One region of the Cryobacterium sp. GrIS_2_6 genome, then DNA from elsewhere that is predicted to be linked to it. Evidence: riboswitches for the same ligand, from Rfam matches in the RefSeq annotation. Region 1 holds a riboswitch; the other holds the start of a gene.
The links. A riboswitch is a leader RNA that binds a small molecule or an ion and turns the genes downstream of it on or off. The one in region 1 is predicted to bind magnesium.

Region 1 (15,168 bases):
TCCCGCCCGGCGTGCCCGTAGGTGAATCCAGGAACTCGCCGCGAGCGACAGAAACTGCCTCGATGCTGTGCGCGTTTTTGCCCGGCTTCGTCCGGCTTTCCCCGAGCGAGGTCACGACCACCAGGCCGTGGCGATGACGGTAAGGCCGGCCCCAGCGATACAAATGTCAGCCAAGCTCTCCTACGGACGGCATTTAGAATAACGCGAATGCCTGTTCCCTAGCTCCGTCCAATGACGAGTCCAGGGCGAGGCCACGCACGCGGCGCCCGTTCCCGGCCTCGACCCTGCTACCTGTAACGGTGACCAGGGTACGCCCCGCGTACGGCCGTTTAGACCGTGATCGTAAGGCACCCGACCAGGGTGTTGCCGCCCGCCCCAGTGTTGATCCCATACGCGCAGATCCGATGAGATCCGGGAGCGACCGCGATCTTCTCCGAATAACCATGCGCCCCACCGTAGACCGGGTAAACCGCCCCAACATCCGGACGGTCCTTGTCCGCCATGAACGCCGCACCCACCGCGTCCACGTAAATATGCACCCGGATGGACGCGGTCGTGTCCGGATCGATGGCCCAACCCGACACAGTCACGCCGTCGCTCGCGACAGTTGCCGCATCAAGCGCACCAATCGGCGCCCTGCCCAGATCAGGGATCGTCGCAACAGGCACAACGACGTCCTTGCAGTTCAACTGAGTATTGCCGCCCGCCCCAGTGTTGATCCCATACGCGCAGATCCGATGAGATCCGGGAGCGACCGCGATCTTCTCCGAATAACCATGCGCCCCACCGTAGACCGGGTAAACCGCCCCAACATCCGGACGGTCCTTGTCCGCCATGAACGCCGCACCCACCGCGTCCACGTAAATATGCACCCGGATGGACGCGGTCGTGTCCGGATCGATGGCCCAACCCGACACAGTCACGCCGTCGCTCGCGACAGTTGCCGCATCAAGCGCACCAATCGGCGCCCTGCCCAGATCAGGGATCGTCGCAACAGGCACAACGACGTCCTTGCAGTTCAACTGAGTATTGCCGCCCGCCCCAGTGTTGATCCCATACGCGCAGATCCGATGAGATCCGGGAGCGACCGCGATCTTCTCCGAATAACCATGCGCCCCACCGTAGACCGGGTAAACCGCCCCAACATCCGGACGGTCCTTGTCCGCCATGAACGCCGCACCCACCGCGTCCACGTAAATATGCACCCGGATGGACGCGGTCGTGTCCGGATCGATGGCCCAACCCGACACAGTCACGCCGTCGCTCGCGACAGTTGCCGCATCAAGTGCACCAATCGGCGCCCGGCCCAGATCCTGCACGCCCGACCCGCTATCGGGGACGACCACGTTCTGGCAGCCCAGCACGGTGGTCCCGCCGATACCGGTGTTGATCGCGTACGCACAGACGGAGTGCGGTCCCGGCGACGCCGCGAGGGTATCGCTGTAACCGTGATTCGCGCCGTATGCCGGGTATGCCGCCGCGATATCGGGGCGTGACATCCCCGCCGAGACGGCCTTACCGACCGAGTCAACGTAAAGGTGTACCGCGATCGGGTCCGTAGAATCCGGGTCCAGAGCCCACCCTGAGACGTTGACGCCGCCGGTCACGCCCTTAATCCCGTCGATTGAGCCGATCGGTGAGCCGCTCATCGCAGTGATGGATCGGCAGCCGAGTTGCACGTTCGAGCCAGGACCGACATTGATCGCGTAGATGCAGACCGTGTTCGGTCCCTCGGACGTCACCGGCACGGTCACGTCGAAGCCGTGGTTGGATCCGAGGCCCGTGTAGACGGCCGCGACGTCGTTACGTACGAGGTCCGCGCTGAAGGCGGTCCCCACGCTCCCCACGTAAACGTGCACGGCCACCGGGGCAGAGGTGTCGGGATCAATGGCCCAGCCGCTGACCCTGAAGTTACCGGGTGAGGCGGTGATGGAGTCGACGACGCCAAAGGGACTGGCGGTCACGCCGGTGGGCGAACCGAACCAGTTCGAGTAGTAGACCCAAAAGTTACGGTTGCCGTAGGACGAGCAACCGTCACCGGTACCGCCGAGGTTGGCAAGTGCCGCACTGTTGGGCTGGTAGGGCGTGTAATTGTAGAGGTCAGCCGTTGCCTGGTTCCGGATGTCCACGTCTGTCGCCCCGCAGGCGGCATTCGGGTGGTATCCGACGGAAACATTGCCGATCTGATAGTGGCGATCCGGGTAGTTGGAGTACTGCCGGAACTGCCACGCAGCCTTGTAAACTTGGTTGTAGAAGCCGTAGAAAGCCGCGTCGCACGAGCTCGTGTCCGGGCATCCGTAGCCCATGGCCTTGCGGTACGTCGAGTCGGTCGGCGACGTGTCCGTGATCAGCCCGGTCTCCTTCTCCAGAAGCACCAGCAGCACCTGGGGGTTGATCCCACAGGCCTGCGCCGTCTTGAAGATGATGCTGGCGGCCGACTCGCTCCCGGAACCGGCGTAGGCGGAGCAGTGCCCTGGTTCGACGGCGGCCCGGTCATAGGTCGCCATCGTGTAGTCCTTCAGACAGACATAACCGCTCGAGCAGGACGAAACCTGCGCATTGAGGAAGTCCTGGACCTGCCCTACCGACATGGTGCTGGTGTCGAAGAAGTTCTGGTCGGAGATGATGTAGCCCGGATCAAACTCGGATCCGGTGAGCGCTTCGGCGGCCTGTGGGGCCGCGGCGAGCGGGATCGCGACCAATGCCCCACCGACGATGGCCAGCGCGGCCACCCAGGCACGGGTTCTCAACCCAGCAGAAATTGGCACTTCGGTCCCCCTCGCAGCCGACTACTACGGGAGACGGTCCGAGTACAGGCTACGGCGCACTCGGAGTGCGTGCCGATCATCTTCGCGGAACGCACCCCCCAAACGAGGTTCGCGGTGGAGCCTTTCAGTTCGTCGGGGGTCAGGCGGTTATAAGTCCATGGGCTGTGACCCGGGCGAGGAGGCCGTGGGGAGCGACCGGCCACCAAGCGCCAGTCAAACCGCCGCCCCAACACTGGCAACCCAGGTCTGTGAGGATCTACACGTCGCTTATCATGAGCGTCATGGACCACACCCGCGAATTGAGACCTTCCAAGAGAACGGCGCCCACTGACGCTGCTGCGGCCAGTGAGAATGAACATCTTGGCCTAAATGCTCGACTTGGACTTTTCCTTACCAGCAAGGTCGGATCTATGTGGTCCGTCTATATCACTATCGTTTTCGTATTCGTCTGGATTGTCCTGGCCAGCGTCGGACCGTTACATAAGACTGACCCTTACCCGTTCCCTTTCCTACTGTTCCTGGGTAACTTGGTGCAGCTGGTACTCGTGTTCGTGATCCTCGTAGGCCAGGGTGTACTCGGCCGCAGTTCTGATCATCGTTCCGAACGCACCTTCAGAGACGCTGAAACGATTCTCAGCGAGGTCCTCACACTGCATTCCCACCTGGTGGAACAAGACCGCATCCTCAACAAGGGCGTCGATCTGGTCAAATCGAGTGCGCACCCGCGGGTGAAGGAAAGGGAGACGATAACACCGACTACGGTCGGGGAGCAATATGTGGGACTCAATGGTCGTATCGCTGCCGCAATTACAAGGGCCGTCAGCACAATGTGGGCTTTCTATTTTGCTGTGTTTTTCCAGTTCGGGTGGATCGGATTGGCCTTGACCGGAATCATCACTTTCGACCCCTACCCATTCGCGTTTCTCCTCTTTATTTCCAGCCTCCTCCAACTGGTGTTCATGTTCGTCATCATGGTCGGGCAAGATGTACTCGGCCGGGCCGGTACCCAACGCGCCGAGCAGACTTACCTTGACGCAGAAGCAGTCGTCCATGAATGCCGCAGACTTCAGCGCCACCTCACACAACAAGACAAAGCAATAGTCGCTATCTGCAACTACATCGAATCCGAAGCCCCCCAAGACCACCCCATCAGACAAACACTGCCCACCGTCACATTCTAAAAAACATACAAAGAAGAGTGAGTGGCTGTGAACCCAACGGATTTTGAATTCGCGCTTCGCCTGCTTCTAGCCACCGGGTGTGGCCTGATGATCGGTCTCGAACGTCAATTTCGCTCACGAACGGCTGGGCTGAGGACTCAGGCCCTCGTAGCGGCGGGTGCCGCAGTATTTGTGCTGTTCGGAGAGCAAGCCGGTGTTCCCCAGGCACCGCTGCAAATTGCGGCGTATGTCGTTTCGGGAGTGGGCTTTCTCGGCGGTGGGGTGATTTTGCGGCAGGGCTTTACCGTGCAGGGGCTGAACACCGCGGCAACTCTCTGGTGCTCGGCCGCCGTGGGATGTCAAGCCGCTGCCGGACATCTCATACCCGCCCTGACAACAACGGCGGTCGTGCTGGCGATACACCTGCTACTTCGTCCGCTTGGGCGGTTGGTTGATCGCGCCCCCGCTACGAAGGAAGAGTCAGTCGGCTCCTACACTCTCCTAATCCTTGTTCGCCGCAAACATGAACCGCACCTTCGAGCTCAACTCGTTCAGGCTTTGTCAGGACCGGCATTCGTCTTGCGAAGTGTTGCAAATCATTCCCCGGAAGAGTCCCTCACCGGCACCAGTCTTGTCCAACTCCAGGTTGAGCTCCTGATCGAGGGAAATGCACCTGAGTTACTGGACACACTGGTCACCCGGCTCTCTCTCGAGCAGGGTGTGAGTAGCCTCTCCTGGCACTCCAACAACCCAGAGACCGGCACGGACGACGATCGTGACGACCAACAGCCCCTGACCCGGCGCCGATTCACCCTTCGCGGCAATTAGTGGGCAGCACCATCCACATCGTCAACGAAATACACCGCACGAGGTCACCCCTCGTGAAAGCCTTTCTCGAAAGCGCGAGACGCAGTGGGCAGGACCGAAGCTAACCTCATCGCCGGCGAAACACATACGCAGGTGTCGCCCACCCCGGCCGACACCGATCTGATCTTTGTGGACTGTGCCGCTACCCGGGTGAAATAATTCGTCTTCCACGCCAATGCTGGGCTCTGTCGGATCTATTCTCCGGCGTCAACACGCCTCGCGATGAGGCGAAGCGCCTCCCACGTGCGCGTGCTCTCGGCCGCGACCATTTTCATGAACACGTCCAGAGGCAGACCGTAGTCAACGAGCAACCACTTGGCGCGCACGTCTTCTGCCAAAGCATCGATCTCTTCAGTGAGCGTCATGTCCATCTCCTCTTTCAGGGTTCAAGCGGATTGCCGCTTTACTGCGCCCAGTATAAAGACGCAGCTTGGCTGGCAGCGCGTGTCGAAGACGTGTTCATCTCGAACACCCACTGTTTTGCTCCTGAGATTCCCGGCACAGGCGGCGGGGCCCGGGACCATGCCATAGGCTCCTGGACGATTTTTAGGGCTGTGGCGTGGCATTGTGGACGGCTTGTTCGCGGTGGGTGAGGTTGCGGTCGGCGAGATCATCGAGTTCTTTGTCTGGTGCTGCTTCCACGGCTATGAGGCGATTGTCGGCTGTGGGTAGGGCGCGTAATAGCTCGTCTAGTTTTCGTTGTGTCGCGGCCTGTTGTCGAGCTTGAGTGTGCTGGATGACGAAAACCATGACGAGGGTGATAGTGGCGGTCACGGTCGTGAGGGCCGTCTCCCACCAGGCAGGAAAGCCTAGGAGAAGGCCCGAAAACAACCACAGCAGAGTGATGAACGCGGCAGTGAGACCGAAAGAAGCATGTGCAGTGATATCGCCAACTCGATGGATGAACCGGCTACTCCAGTGGCGTTCACGTCCGCCGGGCGCTTGTCGGGGCGAGTTGGATCGGGGAGGCTCTTGACCGGACATGCGATCCACACTAGCTTCGGAGCCAGCTCGCGTTGGCGTCCGGTCGCGCCGTGCAGCTTTACGACCAAGAAGATGACGTCCCGGCCGCGAGGAAGGGAAAAGAAATCATGATGAGCACGAGTGTGAAACAGGTCCCTGACAAAAAGGCGCCGAAAGCCGGGGTGCTCCGGTGGCGGGTCGATGTGGCGGGACACGATTATGCGGCGGCGAGATCGTATCTGTCGCTGAACGCGAAGCCCAAGGCGATTGACGCGCTTGTGAAACAGTTGAGGGGGACGCGGGTCGTCCATTTCAAGGCCAAGGACCTGTTGCGGGGTTGTGGGTTGCCGCTCTTGCCGCGCAGCAACCCGGATGTTGCCAAGGAATTGGACCGCATAGCCGCAGGCGTCCAGCTGTCGCCGTGTTTGATCATTCGAGGTCAGATCGGCAAGGGTCGCGTCGCGCAGATCGCCGATGGTTATCACCGGATCTGCGCGGCGAATTACGTGGACGAGGACGCCGAGGTCCCCGTGCAGATCATCAGCGCGTAGGCGTGCCGTGATCATTTCTGCGGGCCGTGACGTGGGGCATTTGGGGCTGTCGCCACGGGACCGCGGCTGGGTCCATGAATTCAATAACCGGAATCGAGAATGGACTCGACTTGGCGCTGAAATGTTCGGGACGTACTTTTTGGTTCTGGTCGCGGCTGGAGCAGGAACAGTCGATTCCCTCACCCACGGGGACGTCGGCCGCGGCGCCAGTGTCACGGCGCCAGGGTTAATGGTCGCGGCCATCATATTGTTCATGGGCGCCGTATCCGGTGCTCACCTCAACCCGCTGGTCAGTGTTGCCTTCGCCTTGCGAGGTGACTTTCCTTGGCGCCGAGTGCCGGGATATGTCCTCGCCCAGTTGGCCGGCGCGATCCTGGCATCACTAACCCTGATAGCCGTGTTTGGCCCACACGGAGGTAACGGCGAGACAGTCCCCGGTCCTGCCTTCACGGACTCGCAAGCGCTCGTCGTCGAGGCTTTGTTGACTATGGGGCTGGTGAGCACAATTCTGGGCTCCGCATCCGGGGCGCAGAACGTTGGATCCTTCTCGGCGATTGCGGTGGGCGGGTACATAATTCTGGCGGGGCTATGGGCGAGCCCAGTCAGCGGGGCTTCGATGAATCCCGCCCGGACTGTCGGCCCAGACCTCGTTCGCGGCGACTTCACCCACACCTGGGTATACCTCCTCGGACCCTCAATCGGAACGCTCCTAGCCGTGGGCTCAGCCTATTTTCTACGCGGCCCAGGTGGCGGACCCACGGGGACGAAAGCCGCCCAGGGAAGAACCGACCCCGAGCAACCCAGCCAACGACACCCCCACCCCGATAACCGATTGTGAACGCTCCGCCAAAAGACCAGCACGAAAACACACCAGATTGCGGTTGAGGAACCAGGCTAGCTGGTCATGGTGTCCCGTGTCGGTCTTCGTGACCCGGTGCAGGGCAGGTCTCGGCGCCATGGCTCAGGAAACGCGGACTGAGCATTACGATCGGCTGCTGCCTCCCGGCACCGGTACCGGTACCGGCAGGTGGAACACGATCAAACGCCGCCTCTTCGACCACATGTCAGTGGACTGGCGCGGCACTGGTCACCCACTTTCCATCGACTTCGTCGCGCCGACCACGATCCGAATCCGAAATCACCTGGCGACTTTGTCCGTCAGAGGCTGGCGCCTGGATGTGAAGATGAGGAAAAAAAGAGAGGAGAGCACTCAACACCGGGCTCCCAATCACCCATATTTGGCTCGGCACTGACGTCGCTTCAGCGGAGGTCAGTGCCCATTTCCTCTGACGTTGTCTCGCTGAAACCGTGAGGCTGCCTCACCGGGTTGCTCGTGATGTGGCCCGGTTGCCCAGTCCGCATCCAGGTGTATCGGCGCGACGATGAAGGGATCGATGTCACCTGTCCCGGGCCTATGACAGCTGAAGCCAGCCCGTAGATGGCGTCGTGCGACACGCTTCCACCCTGCGATAATTCTTGTGCCGCTGAGGGAGGATAGTCCAACGGGCATGTCACAGGAGGACCGGCCACAATTTTTGATGGTTGGTTGGTTCTTTCCAACAAGTGCCATTTACTGATGGGGCACGCGGGAAATCTGAGACCACATGAAAAATTCACTGCGCACTCGCTCCACTTTGAGGTCCGTTCGCCCTGCCACGGCAGACACCGCGTCGGCGCCGATACCCCAAGTGCGAATGATTCGGGTGAGGCGAATTTTTCATGCTCTGCCAACGAATTACTTCCTGCTGTTGGGCACGACAGTGTTCTTGGTCGTGTTCGGAATGGCCATGGTCTTGTCTTCCTCGTCGGTGGATTCATACCTGAGCGGTGGCGGATTCTTTGGCGTGCTCCTCCACCAGGGCTTCGTGGCCCTGGTCGGCATCCCGTTGATGCTCCTCGTCAGCCGGGCTCCGCTCAAATTTTGGCGACGGATCGCGTGGCCGGCCTTGATCCTCACTTGCTTCGTGCAATGCCTGGTATTCACTCCGCTGGGCGTGACCGTCGCCGGAAACACCAATTGGCTATCAGTGGGCAGTTTCCAATTCCAGCCCTCCGAAGCCATCAAGGTGGCTTTGGCCATCTGGCTCGGCACGATCCTCGCTCACAAGCAAAACCAACTCGACGACTGGCGACACGTCCTCATCCCCGTCCTCGGAGTCGGCGGGACCGCGGTCATGCTTGTCATGATCCGAGGTGACCTCGGTACGACCGTCATAATGGCCGGGATGCTCTTTGGTTCGCTCTTCTTCGCTGGCGTACGGTTGCGCATGCTGGCGATTCCCCTAGGAATTGGCGCTGTGGGCGCTATCGCCGCTGCCGCGGGAAGCGCTAATCGGTTGACGCGTATCCTCAGCTTCTTTGGAACTGGATGCGACACCACGACCGGGACGATCTCGGCTTCATGCTGGCAACCCCTGCACGGCACATGGGCGCTGGCCAATGGCGGAGTCCTCGGCGTTGGCCTTGGCAACTCCAAGGCCAAATGGTCCTGGCTACCGGCCGCCGACAACGACTACATTTTCGCCATCATCGGCGAAGAACTTGGCCTCATCGGCGCCGTCGCCGTTCTCCTCCTGTTCGTACTCCTCGCAGTCGGGTTCATCCGAATCATGAGCGCCACAACACACCTGCAAGCCAAAGTGTCCACCGCAACAGTCATGGTCTGGATCATCGGCCAGGCCCTCGTTAACATTGGTGTGGTTCTGGGGTTCATCCCCGTGCTCGGAGTTCCCCTCCCCTTCATCTCGGCCGGAGGCACAGCCTTGCTCACGACCCTCGTGGCAATCGGCGTCGTGCTCTCCTTCGCCAGGAACGGTCAAAACACAAGAGTTAGCGACAAGCTCCACACGTCCCCCGCCATACGGCCCGCTGGCTCGTAGCCCCCGCGGAGCTCGTCGTTCCATCTCAATGTCAAGATCGCCGTCGGCCTCGCGGTGGAAACACCAGTCAGGGAGAGCCTCGGGGCCACCGCGCCCAGCGGTCACGACGCCCCCATGCCGTTTAGCGTATGGATTACCTCGCGGTAGAGCTTGTACTTGCCTCTGGCGAACATAGCGCCCGTGATGTGATTCTGCTGAGCTCTCGGTCACCCTTACGAATTCGGTGAGAAGAGAGACGGAGGGAAGAGAAGGAAACACTTCACAGCCGGTGTCGCCGAATCGCCTCTACGTAGCGCGGAACTGAGATCGTGTCAGCGGAGATCCGAGCCCATTTCCTCCGCCGCTATCTCAGTGAAATCGTAACGCTGCTCTGGATGAGACGATCCTTCACTGGGAGGAGCCACTGTTCGAAAAGACGGCACGATCTCACACGGCGCCCGGGGTGAGGGAGGCGTGAGTTTGGGGTTCGCGGCGTTGCCAGTCCTGGGGCAGGGCGGCTTCGAGGGCGTCGTCGACGGTGATGATGCCGAGGATGTGGCCGCTTTCGTCGAGGACCGGGAGGGTGAGGAGGTTGAAGTCAGCCATGCGGGTGGTGACGTCGATGATGTCATCTTGTGGTGCGGCGTGAACGGGATCAGGGTCAGCGACTTCGCGAAGGGGACGGTGCGGGTCTGTTTGGAGGGCGCGGATGATACTGATCGCACCACGGAGTGTTCCGTCGTCGGCGGTGCTGTAAATGGTGGTGAGGGCTTCCGGTTGTTGAGTTGTCGAGGTGCGAATGAGATCAAGGGCGTCCTGGATGGTCGCGTGCTCCGCCAGAGCGAGGTATTCCACACCCATGAGGCCCCCTGCCGTTGCGGTGTGGTAGCCCAGCAGGGCCAGAACTTTGGTGTGTTGGGGTTCAGGGAGCAGAGCGAGGACTTCCCGGCGTCGCGCCTGGGGAAGGTCAGTGATGGCGTCGGCCGCGTCATCTGCCCGCATCCGGGTCAGGACAGAAGCGACGTCAGCAGTACTTCGGGATTTGAGGAGATGGGTGAGGCTGTCTTCGTCGAGTTCTTCAAAGACGTCTGCTTCGAATTCCGGGTCGTTGTGGACTTGAGTGAGGAGTTCGCTTTGCTCTTTAGCGTCTGCCGTTTCGATGAGGTCTGCAATTTGGGCTGCTTTGAGACGGCGTAATTTCCCAAACGGGGCGCGAACGAGGACCGACGGTTCGTGGCCGATGAGGGCTTCAAAGGATTTCCAGTCCCGTGCCGGGTCGGTGGCGATGTTCTTCCGGGTGGACCACCAGTGGGTTTGGTGCACGTTCAATCCTGTGACAGCCCACGTGGCGGTGTCGGAGCTGAGATAAATGTCGTGAGCACGGACGAGGGAGGCCATGTGCACGTCGATGAGGCGGTGGCCCAGGACGTCAGCGTTGAGTAGGACCTCGCCCGGGCGGCGCTGGAATGCCCGCACGTTCAAGCGGGCTGTGGTGAGCTCGACTCGATTGGGTTCCAAGGCTCTGACGTCGGCGATCGGGACGTAGATGGTTTCGGAACCCACTTTGACCACGAGCGCGGTCACGAGGGGGTAGTCATCTCCCCTGAGGCGAACAATGACGTCAGCGAGTTTGGCAAGTTGTTTTCCTTGGCTGTCGACCACGGCATGGCGCAGGAGTTGGGAAAGACGGAGAGCGGATTTAGTTGTTGTTGGAACGGGAGAGTTAGACACAGTGGCTTCTTTCACGAACAAGGCTAGGTAGAGGTGGCACGTTGTCGGGGTGGTATTGAGAATATGGTGCTCGCGGCTAGTGGCCCAGTGCGAGCTGGATGACGCGGACCACGACGAGGACCATAGCGAGGATCAGGTAGGCGCGCAGCACGCCCAATCCGATGGTCCGACCGGTGGAGAGCTCCGGGCGGGCGAGGAGGGTGAGGGGTGGCATCCGCCAACGGAGACGTTGACTGTGTTCCATCGGGAGCACCGCATCACCGGCCGGGCGTCGCCGGCGAAGGACCAGGGCGGTCGCTCCGACAAGAATTCCCAAGACGCTGCCCCCGCCGAGGATGGACAAGATTGTCTCTCCCGTGATGTCTGGGAAGAGAACGCTGGCTGTGAGGATGATGGAAAGCATGACCAGCACGGCGACGACAACAGACGTGAACAGGTTCAACCATTTGCCGTTGACCCAGGGGCCCAGCACGTCTTTGTCGTTGCAGAGCAATAAGAGGAAGACCGTGGCTGAAGGTAGCAGCACCCCGGCGAGAGTCTGTACTCCCACGGTCAAGAGTCCCAGCGGCGCACCGGGAATCAGAACAATCGTGGCTGCCAGGGCGAGGAGGGCAGCGAATACGGCGTAGAAGCCCTTCGCTTCCCACGGTTTGCGGTGCAGGGAGTGCTTCAACCCCAACACGTCGCCCAACGCGTATGAAGTAGACAAACCTACTGCGGCCGCACCAATAATGGACGCGTCGATCAACGCGATCGCGAACATCACTCCCACGCCAGGTCCGACAAACTTGCCGAGGCCTTCTGCGACCCCGAGTGCGTCAGTGAAATTGCCGAATTCGGGCCGGCCCGTGAAGGTGGCGGACGTGAAGCCGATGATCGCGGCCGCACCGACGATGACCATCAAGATCCCGATCCACAAGTCGACCTTTTCGTAATTCATGAACCGGGGCGTGATGCGCTTGTCAATGACATAGGACTGTTGGAAGAACAACTGCCACGGGGCGACGGTCGTGCCGACGATCCCGATGATGAGCAGCATCACCGTGGAAAGTTGGGACCCGGGTGGCATCCCGGGGAGCACAAAATTGGTCGCCATCTCACCCAGATTCGGACCCGACAGAAAGAAAATGGGGACCAACAAGAGGGACCCGGCAACAAGAACCATGCTGACGCGTTCGAACCGTTTAAAAGACCCGGTGCTGACGGCGCCGAGCACGAGCACGGCTGCAACAATTACGCCGGGAATTTGGGGGATGCCCAGATACTGCAAGCCCAAACTGATACCGATGAATTCGGTCACGATGGTGAGCGCGTTCAGGATGAACAGGTCAATGACGCTGAAGGCTCCCCAGAACTTTCCAAAACGTTCCAAGATGAGCCGGGCATGGCCCACCCCCGTGACCACCCCCAACCGCAACACCATTTCCTGGTTCACGTAGAGGACAGGTACCAGCAGCAGCAACGTCCACAGCAATGTGGTCCCATAATTTTGGCCAGCTTGCGTGTAGGTCCCAAACGCGCCAGCGTCGTTGTCGCCGACCATCACAATCAGTCCAGGACCCAGAATGGCCAAAAGGGTACGCAGTTTTGCCCGCACGCCCCGCCGCGGCGCATCATCGCCGAGTCGAATCGTGCCCATGGCCCCTTCAATATCGCCCACGTGCGCGGAATCCAGGACCGCTGACACGGGCCCGGTCGGAGGAACGAGGTTTGACGTTGTATCCATGGTGAACTTTCTGCAGGAAATGAAAAGACAGGATCCGGGAGCCGATCAAACGCGGCCCCACGAGGGCCGGCGATGTCGGGAACACCGCGGAAACCACAGGGCCGGGCGAGAAAATATGACCTGGCCGGGCTGCGATCACCGCGGGGCACGCCACCAGAAAGGCGTGTGCAGGCAGACTGCTACCTGGTGCGCGTGGTCGGCAGGAGGTAGGGTCTATGGCTCTCGCTCATTGACGTGCTCCCTCCGCTTTGCTCAGCGCACACGAAGAGTCCGACCAGACCGGCCGAGGTAACCTCTCCTCGTAAGACCTTTGGCACTTTGCGGCGTTAACCCGGAAACCGGGAGCCAATCGGGGCAATCCCTTGTTCCGGGAAAACCTGTCCTGACCCGGGGCGTCTCTGGACGTTGGGGGTCGCTGGCTTATATCCACAAAGGAGCCTCAGCTAACGAACGGCGCCCTGCAAAGATGACTGTACGCGGAGACCCCAACAGAAGCAATCGCGGCTGTCAATGTTCCACAAGCGTTCACCTTGCCGCGACGTTAAACGGCCGCCGTCTGGGCGGCGCGGCAACATGGATAGCTTTACCTTGCTAGCGCGCCGCGTTCTAAAGTGCTCAACTCGACTAGATCCCCCGGTCCAACCCTTCATCGGACCCGGAAAGACCAGAACGCCAAGGGCGAGGACCTAAGTCGAGACCAAGACTTGAGGAAGCAGAGGACAGGGATGCACTCATTCGGATCACTCATCCTGCTGCCACTGAACGCGAACCAGGTCGCAGCCGGTTCCCGGTCTGATCCCGGGCCTGACCTTCCTCTCGGCACGATGACGGACCCGACGTTCACCGCCCAGGCGCGTCTGGCCGCTCACCGACTAAATCTCTTCCGGATCGCACCAGACATGGTCCTCACGCCCTGCGAACCGGGCTGGATGCCGCTCACTCAAGGGGTACTGACGGAACTGCGTCACCTACCGCGCGTTGTCCGCTCCGACCGTCGACTGGACGTTGAAGAGGCCTGGGATCGTCACCAAAGCGCACGGCGCCAAGACCCCTCACTCCGGCCCGGCTGGTTGTCGCGGACCGAGTCGTCCCCCGAAGCTGGCGACACCGGTGACGCGACTTCGACCTCGTTCAGCCCGCCGAGCAGACTCGAACTATCAGCAAACATGGACACCAAGGACGTCGTATCCACTTCGAGGCGGTCGTTCGTCACAGATTTGCTCATGCCGCTGGGGACTGCCCCGAGTTCAGTTGACTCAAAGGGTTAGTGGTTTCAGGCGGCCTTGAGGGCCACGTTTATTGTCTCAAACTCGATCGGGGTGAGCTTGCCGAGGCGGCGTTGTCGGCGCTTGCGGTGGTAGGTCCTCTCGATCCAGACCACCATCGCCAGGCGCAGTTCTTCCCGGGTTGACCACCGCTGCCGGTCCAGGACGTTCTTCTGCAGCAGGGCGAAGAACGACTCCATCGCGGCGTTATCGCCGCAGGCGCCGACGCGACCCATCGACCCGGTGATGCCGTTGTTCTTCAGCACCCGAAGGAACGCGTTGGAGCGGAATTGAGAGCCTCGGTCCGAGTGCAGGATCGTGCCGTCGATGGTGCGCTGGCCGATCGCGTTGCGGGCCGCTGCGACGGCCAGGGATGCTTTCATTCGGGAGTCGATGGAGTAGCCGACGATCTTGTTCGAGTAGACGTCTTTGATCGCGCAGAGGTAGAGCTTGCCCTCGTCGGTGCGGTGTTCGGTGATGTCGGTCAGCCAAAGCTGGTTCGGGCGTGTCGCGGTGAATTTCCGCTCGACGAGGTCGTCGTGGACGGGTGGGCCGGCCTTGCGCGTGAGGCCGCGTTTCTTCGCGAACACGGACCAGAGCCGCTGCTGCGAGCACAGCCGCCAGACCCGGTTCTCGCTGGCGCTGAGGCCCGCCTGGTGGAGCTCGTCGGCGATGAACCGGTATCCGAACGCAGGGTCGTCCCGGTGAGCGTCCCAGGCGGCGTTGGTGAGGTGGGCGTCGTCCCAGTCGCGCTGGGAGATAGGGTTGCGCTTCCACTGGTAGAACGCTTGTTTGGAGAAGCGCAACACCCGGCAGGTCACCGTGACGGGGACACCGTCGACGGCCAGTTCACGGACCAGCGGGTAGATCATTTTGGGTTGACGTCCCGGGACAGATAGGCCACGGCCCGCCGCATGACCTCGGCTTCCTGCTCGAGCAGCCGGATGCGCTTCCTGGCATCGCGCAGTTCCGCGGATTCCTTCTCGGTCACGCCGGGCTTGACGCCTTCTTGGACGTCGGCTTTCTTGAGCCAGTTCGCCAGGCAGGACTCCGAGATCCCGAAGTCCTTCGCGATCTGATTCAGCGGGGCTTCGTGCTTCCGGGCGACCGCGACAACATCGCGGCGGAACTCGGGTGGGTAAGGCTTGGGCATGATGACATCTTTCCAGCGAAGACGAATCTCCACAGGTCAGGAGTCAACCAAACCCGGGGCAGTCCCCTGCTGTCCGACCGGCAAACCATACTTCTCATGGCAGATCCGCACGTTATTGCTCAACTA
Region 2 (15,168 bases), 2.4 Mb from region 1:
GACTTGGAGTTCCAGGGCACCGAGGTTCTGGGGGTATCCGTCCAGGCCGCCTTCATGGCCGCGCTCCGCGATGCGGGTGCCGAGGTGCTCGCCGCCGCCGACCTCAACCTCGCTCCGCTCTCGGCTCACTAACGGCATCCTGCCCGGCAGGGTCGACAACGCGACACTACTCAGAAGCAAGGCCACCGCACGCGAGGTGCATCCAGCAGGCGGATCTTGCGAGCGCATGTCTTGAACAAGGTGAGCCATTCGCCGTACCGATCGCTTCACCGACGTCGGCGCCGTCGCCTCGGTTGGGTCCAAAGGCGATCGTTACGACAAGGTGATGGCCGAAGCCTTCAACTCGCTCTTCAAGGTCGAGCTGATCCGCAACCGCGACCCTGGCGCGGCATCGACGACCTCGAGTTCGCCATTGCCGCCGCCGTCGCCGTCGCCGAGTACAGCGTCTGGTTCAGCCAGCGGCGCCTCCACGGCGAGATCGGTATGATCCCCATATTGAAGCCGAATGAGCTTCCCTTTTCCCCAATCCGCCACACCCACCGTGCCAGAGGCGCACGAAGAGCCCCCCACCCGTGACACCCCAAGCCATTGAACTGAATGGGGGCGGGCCGTCCACGAGGCCACTTCAACCCAATGCGAAGAACGACCTCCGGCGTCGGCCCCCTCGAGCTCCGGCCGTTGTAACGGACAGCGCGGCCCCGTGCAGAGTGACAGACTCGTGGCTATGAATATTGAGCAGTGGTGGACCAAGTTGTCGCCGGAGACGCAGGAGTGGCTGACGGCCAACAACGGCGATTCCATCTCCATACCCCCGAACCTGGTCACTGAGATCAGAGCGGCGGGCGGGGCAGTCATTGCGGATCCCTGGTGGATCTATCACATCGGCCCGACGGGTTTCTCGCTCTCGGATGCCGCGACGGACTGGATCGAGGCCGTCGCGAACGGCGAGGACCCCGACGCTCGCTGACGCCGCTGACGCCGCCTGCGGCCCACCCGACTGGCATGGTCCTGGCGGGGGCACGGCCTAGCGGGACTTTCTCCACGCCAATGCTGGGCCCTGTCGGATCTATTCCCCGGCGTCAACACGGCTCGCGATGAGGCGAAGCGCCTCCCACGTGCGCGTGCTCTCGGCCGCGACCATCTTCATGAACACGTCTATTGGCAGGCCGTAGTCAACCAGCAGCCACTTGGCGCGCATTTCTTCTGCCAAGGCGTCGATCTCTTCAGTGAGCGTCATGTCCATCTCCTCTTTCAGGGTTCAAGCGGATTGCCGCCGCACTGCGCCCATTATAAAGACGCCGCTTGGTTGGCAGCGCGTGTTGAAGACGTGTTCCTCTCGAACACCTTGTGTTTTTCCGGATCGCCTGAAATGGTTCGACCGCACGGTGGACACCGTTCTGGTACGTGACAACGTGAAGATCGCCAAGCCCGAAATCAGGTTTGGTCCCGCCGTGGCAAAGTAGGCGACCGTGTTCCTCTGAACTGTTTCGAGTACCCGTCTCCCGTGTCCTGGTCAGCGGAGCGGTGAGGGAAAGTACACCCTCACTGCGGCACCTTGGACGACGATCGTTGCTGAGATGAGCGAGTCGGTGCTACCCGATCCAACTTTCGGGGTAGTGAAATGGTGCCAGCGTGTCCGTAGCCAGCAGGGTGTCTGCTCAGAAGGGACCGGCGCAGACGCGCCGCTGGCAAGGCCTATGAACGCACGATGATAAATGATCGCTCACGATGTTCCCGGATCAAGCTGCGGTGTCTGGGCCCGTGCCGTCGGCTCTCGGACGATTCTTAGGGCTGTGGCGTGGCATTGTGGACGGCTTGTTCGCGGTGGGTGAGGTTGCGGTCGGCGAGATCATCGAGCTCCTTGTCTGGTGCTGCTTCCACGGCTATGAGGCGATTGTCGGCTGTGGGTAGGGCGCGTAATAGCTCGTCTAGTTTTCGTTGTGTCGCGGCCTGTTGTCGAGCTTGAGTGTGCTGGATGACGAAAACCATGACGAGGGTGATAGTGGCGGTCACGGTCGTGAGGGCCGTCTCCCACCAGGCAGGAAAGCCTAGGAGAAGGCCCGAAAACAACCACAGCAGAGTGATGAACGCGGCAGTGAGACCGAAAGAAGCATGTGCAGTGATATCGCCAACTCGATGGAGGAACCGGCTACTCCAGTGGCGTTCACGTCCGCCGGGCACTTGTCTGGGCGAGGTGGATCGGGGAGGCTCTTGACCGGACATGCGATCCACACTAGCTTCGGAGCCAGCTCGCGTTGACGTCCGGTGGCGCCGAGCAGCTTTAAGACCAAGAAGATGACGTCCGGCCGCGAGGAAGGGAAAAGAAATCATGATGAGCACGAGTGTGAAACAGGTCCCTGGCAAAAAGGCGCCGAAAGCCGGGGTGCTCAGGTGGCGGGTCGATGTGGCGGGACACGATTATGCGGCGGCGAGATCGTATCTGTCGCTGAACGCGAAGCCCAAGGCGATTGACGCGCTTGTGAAGCAGTTGCGGGGGACGCGGGTCGTCCATTTCAAGGCCAAGGACCTGTTGCGGGGTTGTGGGTTGCCGCTCTTGCCGCGCAGCAACCCGGATGTTGCCAAGGAATTGGACCGCATAGCCGCAGGCGTCCAGCTGTCGCCGTGTTTGATCATTCGAGGTCAGATCGGCAAGGGTCGCGTCGCTCAGATCGCCGATGGTTATCACCGGATCTGCGCGGCGAATTACGTGGACGAGGACGCCGAGGTCCCCGTGCAGATCATCAGCGCTTAGGCGTGCCTTGATCATTTCTGCGGGCCGTGACGTGGGGCATTTGGGGCTGTCGCCACGGGACCGCGGCTGGGTCCATGAATTCAATAACCGGAATCGAGAATGGACTCGACTTGGCGCTGAAATGTTCGGGACGTACTTTTTGGTTCTGGTCGCGGCTGGAGCAGGAACAGTCGATTCCCTCACCCACGGCGACGTCGGCCGCGGCGCCAGTGTCACGGCGCCAGGGTTAATGGTCGCGGCCATCATATTGTTCATGGGCGCCGTATCCGGTGCTCACCTCAACCCGCTGGTCAGTGTTGCCTTCGCCTTGCGAGGTGACTTTCCTTGGCGCCGAGTGCCGGGATATGTCCTCGCCCAGTTGGCCGGCGCGATCCTGGCATCACTAACCCTGATAGCCGTGTTTGGCCCACACGGAGGTAACGGCGAGACAGTCCCCGGCCCTGCCTTCACGGACTCCCAAGCGCTCGTCGTCGAGGCCTTGCTGACTATGGGACTGGTGAGCACAATTTTGGGCTCCGCATCCGGGGCGCAGAACATTGGATCCTTCTCCGCGATAGCGGTGGGCGCGTACATAATCCTGGCGGGGCTCTGGGCGAGCCCAGTCAGCGGGGCTTCGATGAATCCCGCTCGGACTGTCGGCCCAGACCTAGTCCGTGGCGACTTCACCCACACCTGGGTATACCTCCTCGGACCCTCAATCGGAATGCTCCTGGCCGTGGGTTCAGCGTATTTACTACGCGGCCCAGGTGGCGGATCCACGGGGACGAAAGCCGCCCAAGGAACACCCAACTTCGAGCAACCCAGCCAACGACACCCCGACCCCGATAACCGATTGTGAACGCTCCGCCAAAAACTCAGCACGACAACACACCAGGTTGTGGGTAAGGAGCCCGGCTAGCTAGTCATTGTGTCCCATTTCGGTCCTCGTAACCCGGCGACTGGAAAACTGGTATCGCCGCCATGGCCCAGGAAAATCCGGACTGAACATTGCGATCGGCCACTGCCGCCCGGCACCGGCACCGGCAACACGATCAAACGCCGACTCTTCGACCACATGTCTGTGCACTGGCGCGGCACCGGCCACATAGTTTCCATCGACTTCCTCGCCCCGGCCACGATCCGAACCCGAGATCACCTGGCAACTCTGTCCGTCAGAGGCGGTCGCTCCTGGATGAGAGGATTTCACAATCGTCCCCCAGTCTCACAATTTCGGAAAGATGAGAAAATGAAGAGAACGAAGCACGTTACAACCGGGCTCCCAATCACCCATATGTAGCGCGGCACTGACGTCGCTTCAGCGGAGGTCAGTGCCCATTTCCTCGGACGTTGTCTTGCTGGAACCGTAAGGCTGCCTCACCGGGTTGCTCGTGATGTGGCCCGGTTGCCCAGTCCGCATCCAGTTGTGTACCGGCGCGACGATGAAGGGATCGATGTCACCTGTCCCGGGCCTATGACAGCTGAAGCCAGCCCGTAGATGGCGTCGTGCGACACGCTTCCACCTGCGATAATTCTTGTGCCGCTGAGGGAGGATAGTCCGACAGGCAGCGCCCAGGAGGACCGGCCACAATTTTTGATGGTTGGTTGGTTCTTTCCAACAAGTGCCATTTACTGATCGGGCACGCGGGAAATCTGAGACCACATGAAAAATTCACTGCGCACTCGCTCCACTTTGAGGACCGTTCGCCCCGCCACGGCAGACACCGCGTCGGCGCCGATACCCCAAGTGCGAATGATTCGGGTGAGGCGAATTTTTCATGCTCTGCCAACGAATTACTTCCTTCTATTGGGCACGACAGTGTTCTTGGTCGTATTCGGAATGGCCATGGTCTTGTCTTCCTCGTCGGTGGATTCATACCTGAGCGGTGGCGGATTCTTTGGCGTACTCCTCCACCAGGGCTTCGTGGCCCTGGTCGGCATCCCGTTGATGCTCCTCGTCAGCCGGGCTCCGCTCAAATTTTGGCGACGGATCGCGTGGCCGGCCTTGATCCTCACTTGCTTCGTGCAATGCCTGGTATTCACTCCGCTGGGCGTGACCGTCGCCGGAAACACCAATTGGCTATCAGTGGGCAGTTTCCAATTCCAGCCCTCCGAAGCCATCAAGGTGGCTTTGGCCATCTGGCTCGGCACGATCCTCGCTCACAAGCAAAACCAACTCGACGACTGGCGACACGTCCTCATCCCCGTCCTCGGAGTCGGCGGGACCGCGGTCATGCTTGTCATGATCCGAGGTGACCTCGGTACGACCGTCATAATGGCCGGGATGCTCTTTGGTTCGCTCTTCTTCGCTGGCGTACGGTTGCGCATGCTGGCGATTCCCCTAGGAATTGGCGCTGTGGGCGCTATCGCCGCTGCCGCGGGAAGCGCTAATCGGTTGACGCGTATCCTCAGCTTCTTTGGAACTGGATGCGACACCACGACCGGGACGATCTCGGCTTCATGCTGGCAACCCCTGCACGGCACATGGGCGCTGGCCAATGGCGGAGTCCTCGGCGTTGGCCTTGGCAACTCCAAGGCCAAATGGTCCTGGCTACCGGCCGCCGACAACGACTACATTTTCGCCATCATCGGCGAAGAACTTGGCCTCATCGGCGCCGTCGCCGTTCTCCTCCTGTTCGTACTCCTCGCAGTCGGGTTCATCCGAATCATGAGCGCCACAACACACCTGCAAGCCAAAGTGTCCACCGCAACAGTCATGGTCTGGATCATCGGCCAGGCCCTCGTTAACATTGGTGTGGTTCTGGGGTTCATCCCCGTGCTCGGAGTTCCCCTCCCCTTCATCTCGGCCGGAGGCACAGCCTTGCTCACGACCCTCGTGGCAATCGGCGTCGTGCTCTCCTCCGCCAGGAACGGTCAAAACACAAGAGTTAGCGACAAGCTCCACACGTCCCCCGCCATACGGCCCGCTGGCTCGTAGCCCCCGCGGAGCTCGTCGTTCCATCTCAATGTCAAGATCGCCGTCGGCCTCGCGGTGGAAACACCAGTCAGGGAGAGCCTCGGGGCCACCGCGCCCAGCGGTCACGACGCCCCCATGCCGTTTAGCGTATGGATTACCTCGCGGTAGAGCTTGTACTTGCCTCTGGCGAACATAGCGCCCGTGATGTGATTCTGCTGAGCTCTCGGTCACCCTTACGAATTCGGTGAGAAGAGAGACGGAGGGAAGAGAAGAGAGCACTTCGCAGCCGGTTTCGCCGAATCGCCTCTACGTAGCGCGGAACTGAGATCGTGTCAGCGGAGATCCGAGCCCATTTCCTCCGCCGCTATCTCAGTGAAATCGTAACGCTGCTCTGGATGAGACGATCCTTCACTGGGAGGAGCCACTGTTCGAAAAGACGGCACGATCTCACACGGCGCCCGGGGTGAGGGAGGCGTGAGTTTGGGGTTCGCGGCGTTGCCAGTCCTGGGGCAGGGCGGCTTCGAGGGCGTCGTCGACGGTGATGATGCCGAGGATGTGGCCGCTTTCGTCGAGGACCGGGAGGGTGAGGAGGTTGAAGTCAGCCATGCGGGTGGTGACGTCGATGATGTCATCTTGTGGTGCGGCGTGAACGGGATCAGGGTCAGCGACTTCGCGAAGGGGACGGTGCGGGTCTGTTTGGAGGGCGCGGATGATACTGATCGCACCACGGAGTGTTCCGTCGTCGGCGGTGCTGTAAATGGTGGTGAGGGCTTCCGGTTGTTGAGTTGTCGAGGTGCGAATGAGATCAAGGGCGTCCTGGATGGTCGCGTGCTCCGCCAGAGCGAGGTATTCCACACCCATGAGGCCCCCTGCCGTTGCGGTGTGGTAGCCCAGCAGGGCCAGAACTTTGGTGTGTTGGGGTTCAGGGAGCAGAGCGAGGACTTCCCGGCGTCGCGCCTGGGGAAGGTCAGTGATGGCGTCGGCCGCGTCATCTGCCCGCATCCGGGTCAGGACAGAAGCGACGTCAGCAGTACTTCGGGATTTGAGGAGATGGGTGAGGCTGTCTTCGTCGAGTTCTTCAAAGACGTCTGCTTCGAATTCCGGGTCGTTGTGGACTTGAGTGAGGAGTTCGCTTTGCTCTTTAGCGTCTGCCGTTTCGATGAGGTCTGCAATTTGGGCTGCTTTGAGACGGCGTAATTTCCCAAACGGGGCGCGAACGAGGACCGACGGTTCGTGGCCGATGAGGGCTTCAAAGGATTTCCAGTCCCGTGCCGGGTCGGTGGCGATGTTCTTCCGGGTGGACCACCAGTGGGTTTGGTGCACGTTCAATCCTGTGACAGCCCACGTGGCGGTGTCGGAGCTGAGATAAATGTCGTGAGCACGGACGAGGGAGGCCATGTGCACGTCGATGAGGCGGTGGCCCAGGACGTCAGCGTTGAGTAGGACCTCGCCCGGGCGGCGCTGGAATGCCCGCACGTTCAAGCGGGCTGTGGTGAGCTCGACTCGATTGGGTTCCAAGGCTCTGACGTCGGCGATCGGGACGTAGATGGTTTCGGAACCCACTTTGACCACGAGCGCGGTCACGAGGGGGTAGTCATCTCCCCTGAGGCGAACAATGACGTCAGCGAGTTTGGCAAGTTGTTTTCCTTGGCTGTCGACCACGGCATGGCGCAGGAGTTGGGAAAGACGGAGAGCGGATTTAGTTGTTGTTGGAACGGGAGAGTTAGACACAGTGGCTTCTTTCACGAACAAGGCTAGGTAGAGGTGGCACGTTGTCGGGGTGGTATTGAGAATATGGTGCTCGCGGCTAGTGGCCCAGTGCGAGCTGGATGACGCGGACCACGACGAGGACCATAGCGAGGATCAGGTAGGCGCGCAGCACGCCCAATCCGATGGTCCGACCGGTGGAGAGCTCCGGGCGGGCGAGGAGGGTGAGGGGTGGCATCCGCCAACGGAGACGTTGACTGTGTTCCATCGGGAGCACCGCATCACCGGCCGGGCGTCGCCGGCGAAGGACCAGGGCGGTCGCTCCGACAAGAATTCCCAAGACGCTGCCCCCGCCGAGGATGGACAAGATTGTCTCTCCCGTGATGTCTGGGAAGAGAACGCTGGCTGTGAGGATGATGGAAAGCATGACCAGCACGGCGACGACAACAGACGTGAACAGGTTCAACCATTTGCCGTTGACCCAGGGGCCCAGCACGTCTTTGTCGTTGCAGAGCAATAAGAGGAAGACCGTGGCTGAAGGTAGCAGCACCCCGGCGAGAGTCTGTACTCCCACGGTCAAGAGTCCCAGCGGCGCACCGGGAATCAGAACAATCGTGGCTGCCAGGGCGAGGAGGGCAGCGAATACGGCGTAGAAGCCCTTCGCTTCCCACGGTTTGCGGTGCAGGGAGTGCTTCAACCCCAACACGTCGCCCAACGCGTATGAAGTAGACAAACCTACTGCGGCCGCACCAATAATGGACGCGTCGATCAACGCGATCGCGAACATCACTCCCACGCCAGGTCCGACAAACTTGCCGAGGCCTTCTGCGACCCCGAGTGCGTCAGTGAAATTGCCGAATTCGGGCCGGCCCGTGAAGGTGGCGGACGTGAAGCCGATGATCGCGGCCGCACCGACGATGACCATCAAGATCCCGATCCACAAGTCGACCTTTTCGTAATTCATGAACCGGGGCGTGATGCGCTTGTCAATGACATAGGACTGTTGGAAGAACAACTGCCACGGGGCGACGGTCGTGCCGACGATCCCGATGATGAGCAGCATCACCGTGGAAAGTTGGGACCCGGGTGGCATCCCGGGGAGCACAAAATTGGTCGCCATCTCACCCAGATTCGGACCCGACAGAAAGAAAATGGGGACCAACAAGAGGGACCCGGCAACAAGAACCATGCTGACGCGTTCGAACCGTTTAAAAGACCCGGTGCTGACGGCGCCGAGCACGAGCACGGCTGCAACAATTACGCCGGGAATTTGGGGGATGCCCAGATACTGCAAGCCCAAACTGATACCGATGAATTCGGTCACGATGGTGAGCGCGTTCAGGATGAACAGGTCAATGACGCTGAAGGCTCCCCAGAACTTTCCAAAACGTTCCAAGATGAGCCGGGCATGGCCCACCCCCGTGACCACCCCCAACCGCAACACCATTTCCTGGTTCACGTAGAGGACGGGTACCAGCAGCAGCAACGTCCACAGCAATGTGGTCCCATAATTTTGGCCAGCTTGCGTGTAGGTCCCAAACGCGCCAGCGTCGTTGTCGCCGACCATCACAATCAGTCCAGGACCCAGAATGGCCAAAAGGGTACGCAGTTTTGCCCGCACGCCCCGCCGCGGCGCATCATCGCCGAGTCGAATCGTGCCCATGGCCCCTTCAATATCGCCCACGTGCGCGGAATCCAGGACCGCTGACACGGGCCCGGTCGGAGGAACGAGGTTTGACGTTGTATCCATGGTGAACTTTCTGCAGGAAATGAAAAGACAGGATCCGGGAGCCGATCAAACGCGGCCCCACGAGGGCCGGCGATGTCGGGAACACCGCGGAAACCACAGGGCCGGGCGAGAAAATATGACCTGGCCGGGCTGCGATCACCGCGGGGCACGCCACCAGAAAGGCGTGTGCAGGCAGACTGCTACCTGGTGCGCGTGGTCGGCAGGAGGTAGGGTCTATGGCTCTCGCTCATTGACGTGCTCCCTCCGCTTTGCTCAGCGCACACGAAGAGTCCGACCAGACCGGCCGAGGTAACCTCTCCTCGTAAGACCTTTGGCACTTTGCGGCGTTAACCCGGAAACCGGGAGCCAATCGGGGCAATCCCTTGTTCCGGGAAAACCTGTCCTGACCCGGGGCGTCTCTGGACGTTGGGGGTCGCTGGCTTATATCCACAAAGGAGCCTCAGCTAACGAACGGCGCCCTGCAAAGATGACTGTACGCGGAGACCCCAACAGAAGCAATCGCGGCTGTCAATGTTCCACAAGCGTTCACCTTGCCGCGACGTTAAACGGCCGCCGTCTGGGCGGCGCGGCAACATGGATAGCTTTACCTTGCTAGCGCGCCGCGTTCTAAAGTGCTCAACTCGACTAGATCCCCCGGTCCAACCCTTCATCGGACCCGGAAAGACCAGAACGCCAAGGGCGAGGACCTAAGTCGAGACCAAGACTTGAGGAAGCAGAGGACAGGGATGCACTCATTCGGATCACTCATCCTGCTGCCACTGAACGCGAACCAGGTCGCAGCCGGTTCCCGGTCTGATCCCGGGCCTGACCTTCCTCTCGGCACGATGACGGACCCGACGTTCACCGCCCAGGCGCGTCTGGCCGCTCACCGACTAAATCTCTTCCGGATCGCACCAGACATGGTCCTCACGCCCTGCGAACCGGGCTGGATGCCGCTCACTCAAGGGGTACTGACGGAACTGCGTCACCTACCGCGCGTTGTCCGCTCCGACCGTCGACTGGACGTTGAAGAGGCCTGGGATCGTCACCAAAGCGCACGGCGCCAAGACCCCTCACTCCGGCCCGGCTGGTTGTCGCGGACCGAGTCGTCCCCCGTAGCTGGCGACACCGGTGACGCGACTTCGACCTCGTTCAGCCCGCCGAGCAGGCTCGAACTATCAGCAAACATGGACACCAAGGACGTCGTATCCACTTCGAGGCGGTCATTCGTCACAGATTTGCTCATGCCGCTGCTGTCCGACCGGCAAACCATACTTCTCATGGCAGATCCGCACGTTATTGCTCAACTACGGATCGTTCTCAACGACAGCAATGCTCGGCAGACCCGTGACGCTGAACTCCCGACCGGGCAACTCCTCCGATACGACTTCGACCGCAACCTGCACCCCCTCAACCCCTTGGGAAGCTCCCTCTAACCGGCGATCTCCAGTTCTCCACGCTGGTAGCCGCCACTCCAGCACGACGCTGCCAAGCGTGCCAGCGATGCCAACACCGAGCAAACTGGCAGCTGAGGTGCTGTCGACCGGCGTCTTCGCCGATATCCAAGTGGTGCTTTCCCACGAGTGGTGATGAATGCACAGGGTTACGTCCCGGTGAGTGGTGTGGTTTCCCACTCTTGAGCGTTGCTTCGTCAACGTAAAGAGCCACCGTGGGATGGTCAGTGAGTACCGACTAAAGCAACTCACAAAGGACACCACACGATGGCTCTAAACCAGTCTGCCCTGCTCGACCTCCTCGGAGAACTCAAACTCACCGACGTCACCGACCGAATCCGCGTCGCTGTTAACGCCGACCGAAAATAGGGCCAGTATCGCCGATTGAAAACAGGGCCACCGACCATTATGGAAGGTGATCAATATGGATGATTGGGCGAAGATACGCCAACTGTTTTCCACGGGCCAGTACTCGAAGCGGGAGATCGGCCGGCTCGTCGGGGTGTCCCGGGGAACGGTGGATCGGGCGTTGGAAACGGACCGGCTCCCGAAGTACCAGCGGCCCGCGGTCGGGTCGAGTTTTGATGCGTTCGCCCCGCAGGTTCGGGTGTTGTTGGCCGTGACGCCGACGATGGCCGCGTCCACGCTCGCGGAGCGGGTTGGCTGGCTCGGGTCGGCGTCGGTGTTCCGGGACAAAGTCGCGGGGATCCGGCCGGAGTACGTGCCGCCGGACCCCGCGGACCGGCTCGTGCACGAGCCCGGACAGCAGGTCCAGTGCGACTTGTGGTTCCCGCACGAGGACCTCCCGCTCGGCCACGGGCAGCAGGGCGCGCCGCCGGTGCTGGTGATGACGTCCACGTTCTCCGGGTTCTTCCAAGCCCTGATGCTGCCGTCTCGGAAAACACCGGACCTGCTCGGCGGGATGTGGTCCCTGCTCCAGGCCGCCCGCGCGGTCCCGCGACGGTTGCTCTGGGACAACGAGTCCGGCATCGGCCGCGGCAAGCTCACCGAGCCTACTGCCGCGTTCGCGGGCACCCTCGGCACCGAGGTCAAGCTCCTCAAGGCCCGGGATCCGGAGTCCAAGGGTATGGTCGAGCGGCGGAACCGGTTCTTCCGGTCCTCGTTCATGCCGGGCCGGGTGTTCGTGTCCCCGCAGGACTTCAACGAGCAGCTCGCGTCCTGGCTGCCGGTGGCCAACGCGCGTCACTCCCGGTCCCGGCGCGCCCGCCCGGTCGACCTGATCGACCAGGACCGGGCCGCGATGCGCCCGTTGTCGCCGGTGGCGCCGGACGTGTTGTTCCGGAACACGGTGCGTCTGCCGCGGGATTACTACGTCAGGGTGCACTCCAACGACTACTCCGTCGCGCCGGCCCTGATCGGCAGGCTCGTGGACGTGACCGCTGACCTTGAGCAGGTCCACGTCGCCCACAACGGTGTCACCGTCACCTCTCACGACCGGGCCTGGGCCCGGCAGCTGACCATCACCGACCCCGACCATGTCATCCAGGCGGCCGTGCTCCGGCGTCAGTTCCAGAGCCTGCACCGCCATCACCGGCCCCAGGCCCACGTCGCGTTCGTCGAGTCGGCGAGCCTGTCGGACTATGACGATGTGTTCGGTGTCGATATCGGTCCCGGCCTGATCGAGTTGGGGAGGCTCGCGTGAGCGGCGCGGCGTCTCAGATCGAGTACTACGCCCGCGCGTTGCGCGCCCCGAGGATCGGTGACGCGTTCCGGCGCCTGGGCGATCAGGCCCGCGACGCGGGCTGGTCCCACGAGGAATACCTTGCCGCGGTCCTCTCCCGCGAGGTCTCGGAGCGGGAAGCGTCCGGCGCGGCCCTGCGGATCAAAGCGGCCCGGTTCCCCGGCCACAAGACCCTAGAGGACTTCAACTTCGATCACCAGCCCTCCGCGGACCGGAACCTGATCGCCCACCTCGGCACGAGCGTGTTCGTCACAGAGGCGAAGAACATCGTGCTCCTCGGGCCGCCCGGCACGGGCAAGACCCACCTCGCCGTCGCTCTGGGCGTCCAGGCCGCCAAACACGGCCACCGTGTCCTCTTCGACACCGCGACAGGCTGGGTCGCCCGACTCCAAGAGGCCCATTCCCGCGGCAAGCTCGCCGCGGAACTGATCCGGCTCCGCCGTTACAGCGTGCTGATCTGCGACGAAGTCGGCTACATCCCGTTCGACCAGGACGCGGCGAACCTGTTCTTCCAGCTCGTCGCGAGCCGCTACGAACACGCGTCCTTGATCCTGACGAGCAACCTGTCATTCGGACGCTGGGGCGAGGTCTTCGGCGACCCCACCGTCGCGTCCGCGATGATCGACCGCATCGTCCACCACGCCGACGTCCTCAGCCTCAAAGGCAACAGCTACCGGCTCAAAAGCCACCAGCCCGCCGCCGATACGGCATAGTAGAAACACACATGGTGGTCCTGTTTTCAAACGGCACTATTGGCCCTGTTTTGGGTCGGCGTCAACAGTCGCGACCGAAACTCTCTACCAAGAACTCATCGACGCGGAAGCGACCGCGTTCATCGGCGCCGCCCCATTCGAACGCTCCGGCGACCGCACCACCCACCGCAACGGCACCCGAGCGCGCACCCTCAGCACGACCGCCGGGGACCTCGACCTGAAGATCCCGAAGCTGCGCGCCGGGTCCTTCTTCCCGGCCCTGCTCGAGCGTCGCCGGCGGGTGGACCAAGCCCTGTTCGCGGTCGTGATGGAGGCCTACGTCCACGGCGTCTCGACCCGGAAAGTCGACGACCTGGTCAAGGCCCTCGGCGCGGACACCGGGATCTCCAAGTCGGAAGTGTCCCGGATCTGCGCGGGCCTGGACGCTGAGGTGGCCGAGTTCCGCGACCGCACCCTCGCCGCGCAGGACTTCCCCTACGTGTTCCTCGACGCCACCTACTGCAAGGCCCGCGTCGGCCACCGGATCGTGTCCCAGGCCATCGTCGTCGCGGTCGGGGTGGCCGCTGACGGACGCCGGGAAGTCCTCGGCTTCGACGTCGGTGACAGCGAGAACGAGGGCTTCTGGACGTCGTTCCTGCGATCGCTCAAGACCCGCGGGCTCGACGGGGTCAAGCTAGTCATGTCTGACGCGCACACCGGCCTGAAGAAGGCCATCGGCACCGTGTTCCAGGGCGCCGGCTGGCAGAGATGCCGGGTGCACTTCATGCGCAACGTGCTCGCGGTGATCCCGAAGGGATCCCAGGACATGGTCGCCTCGATCATCCGCACCATCTTCGCCCAGCCCGACCGTGAGCACATCGAGAAGCAGTTCCTCGAGGTCACGACGATGCTCAGCCGCTCGCACCCGAAGGTCGCGGCGATGCTCGTCGACGCGCAACCCGACCTACTCGCCTTCGCCGCGTTCCCGCGGCGGCACTGGCGCCAGATCTGGTCCACGAACCCGCTCGAACGAGTGAACAAGGAGATCAAACGCCGCACCGACGTCGTCGGAGTGTTCCCCAACGCTGCCGCCCTGCTGCGCCTGGCCGGGTCGGTCTTGATCGAGCAGCATGACGAGTGGGAGGCCGGCGAACGACGCTACTTCTCCGAAGCATCCATGCTCGAGCTGGTTACCATGAACAACCCCATCGAGGTCATCGACGAGGCGGTGATCCTCCCCGAACTCGCCGCCGCCTAAGCTAGAACAACTGACCCGCATGGTGTTGAGAAACTCCACCACTCAGCGGGACGTGACCATGCACAGAAGTCGCTGGTCTGGGTTGCATTCGAGTGCCCTAGAACCCGAGGACCCGAGGGATGAAAGCGTCGAGTTGCGGATATCGACGCCGGGACAAGGCCAACAGGGATGCGGGCGGTATCCGTGGTCCGGGGACTTTCTGCCCAAGAAGCAATCCCTCTCCCCTGCTCCCGCCAGAAAATAGGCTTTCGCGTCAGACAGGTACCGTATCCGCGTGTCTCAAAGCGCTATTTTCGTTGTGACCCAGCGTGGATTTCCGGGATGGGTCGAGCGCCCTAGTTTCCTTTGCTGCAGGTTTGTTGAGCTGCTGTTTGTCCGGTCACGGTCGTCGGGAGGACGGCGCCCCCGGGGCCGGGCGTGGCCGCCTGCACAGGGGTGGGTGTGGTGGCCGGTACAGTCTTGCCCGGCACAGGAGTCGAGAGGGAAGTGGGCGTGGGATTCGGGGCCGCGGGCGCAGATTTGTCCAGAACGGCTGCCCGACCGGGGGCACCGCTGAGCTGAATGGGCTGGTCAGCGGCGAGAGCTGCGTTCACGACAGCAGCACCCTCCTTCTGCGGGATGACACGGTTCACGTCCTGAGGGTCGGCCACAGCGGGGTACTGAAGGAAGACCATGTTCGCCAAGCCGGTATCTTTGAGCGCGAGCGCAATTTGGACCTGAGTCGTGGGATTGGTCAAGGTGTCAGAGAGGACCATGTTGTCTGTCGCCGCCTTGGCCAGGGAGTACAGCATGACAGGGTTACCGAGGACGCCGCCCGTTTCGACTTTCCGGGCCAACGCAGCCATGAACACTTGCTGGTTGCTGATGCGGCCCAGGTCGCTGCCGTCACCGACACCGTGTCTGCTCCGCAGGAACGACAAGGCCATGTCACCGACGATGCTCTGCTGTCCGGCCGCCAAATGCAAGGGCGGATTCGTGTAG

Region 2: it holds a riboswitch for magnesium, as region 1 does, so the genes downstream of both, RCH22_RS02480 (Nramp family divalent metal transporter) here and RCH22_RS14555 (Nramp family divalent metal transporter) in region 1, are expected to answer to the same signal.

Annotation. Positions count from the first base shown of each region.
Region 1 is NZ_JAXCHP010000001.1:2,959,819-2,974,986, forward strand. Features, by position in the region: gene RCH22_RS14515 (hypothetical protein) at 330-2,768, opposite strand; gene RCH22_RS14520 (DUF1003 domain-containing protein) at 3,050-3,949, shown strand; gene RCH22_RS14525 (MgtC/SapB family protein) at 3,971-4,756, shown strand; gene RCH22_RS14530 (hypothetical protein) at 4,990-5,160, opposite strand; gene RCH22_RS14535 (low affinity iron permease family protein) at 5,342-5,779, opposite strand; gene RCH22_RS14540 (hypothetical protein) at 5,830-6,309, shown strand; gene RCH22_RS21215 (MIP/aquaporin family protein) at 6,233-7,147, shown strand; gene RCH22_RS14545 (FtsW/RodA/SpoVE family cell cycle protein) at 8,004-9,188, shown strand; gene RCH22_RS14550 (CBS domain-containing protein) at 9,615-10,829, opposite strand; gene RCH22_RS14555 (Nramp family divalent metal transporter) at 10,975-12,558, opposite strand; M-box (ykoK) riboswitch at 12,913-13,082, opposite strand; one part of gene RCH22_RS14560 (IS3 family transposase) at 13,898-14,763, opposite strand; one part of gene RCH22_RS14560 (IS3 family transposase) at 14,763-15,042, opposite strand; gene RCH22_RS14565 (hypothetical protein) at 15,139-15,168, shown strand, end outside.
Region 2 is NZ_JAXCHP010000001.1:518,017-533,184, reverse strand. Features, by position in the region: gene RCH22_RS02520 (cysteine hydrolase family protein) at 1-132, shown strand, start outside; gene RCH22_RS02515 (hypothetical protein) at 313-471, opposite strand; gene RCH22_RS02510 (hypothetical protein) at 725-967, shown strand; gene RCH22_RS02505 (hypothetical protein) at 1,067-1,237, opposite strand; gene RCH22_RS02500 (low affinity iron permease family protein) at 1,786-2,223, opposite strand; gene RCH22_RS02495 (hypothetical protein) at 2,330-2,752, shown strand; gene RCH22_RS21105 (MIP/aquaporin family protein) at 2,676-3,590, shown strand; gene RCH22_RS02490 (FtsW/RodA/SpoVE family cell cycle protein) at 4,392-5,666, shown strand; gene RCH22_RS02485 (CBS domain-containing protein) at 6,093-7,307, opposite strand; gene RCH22_RS02480 (Nramp family divalent metal transporter) at 7,453-9,036, opposite strand; M-box (ykoK) riboswitch at 9,391-9,560, opposite strand; gene RCH22_RS02475 (hypothetical protein) at 10,362-10,517, shown strand; gene RCH22_RS02470 (IS21 family transposase) at 10,960-12,198, shown strand; gene istB (IS21-like element helper ATPase IstB) at 12,195-12,950, shown strand; partial or broken gene RCH22_RS02460 (IS256 family transposase) at 13,033-14,187, shown strand; gene RCH22_RS02455 (LCP family protein) at 14,523-15,168, opposite strand, start outside.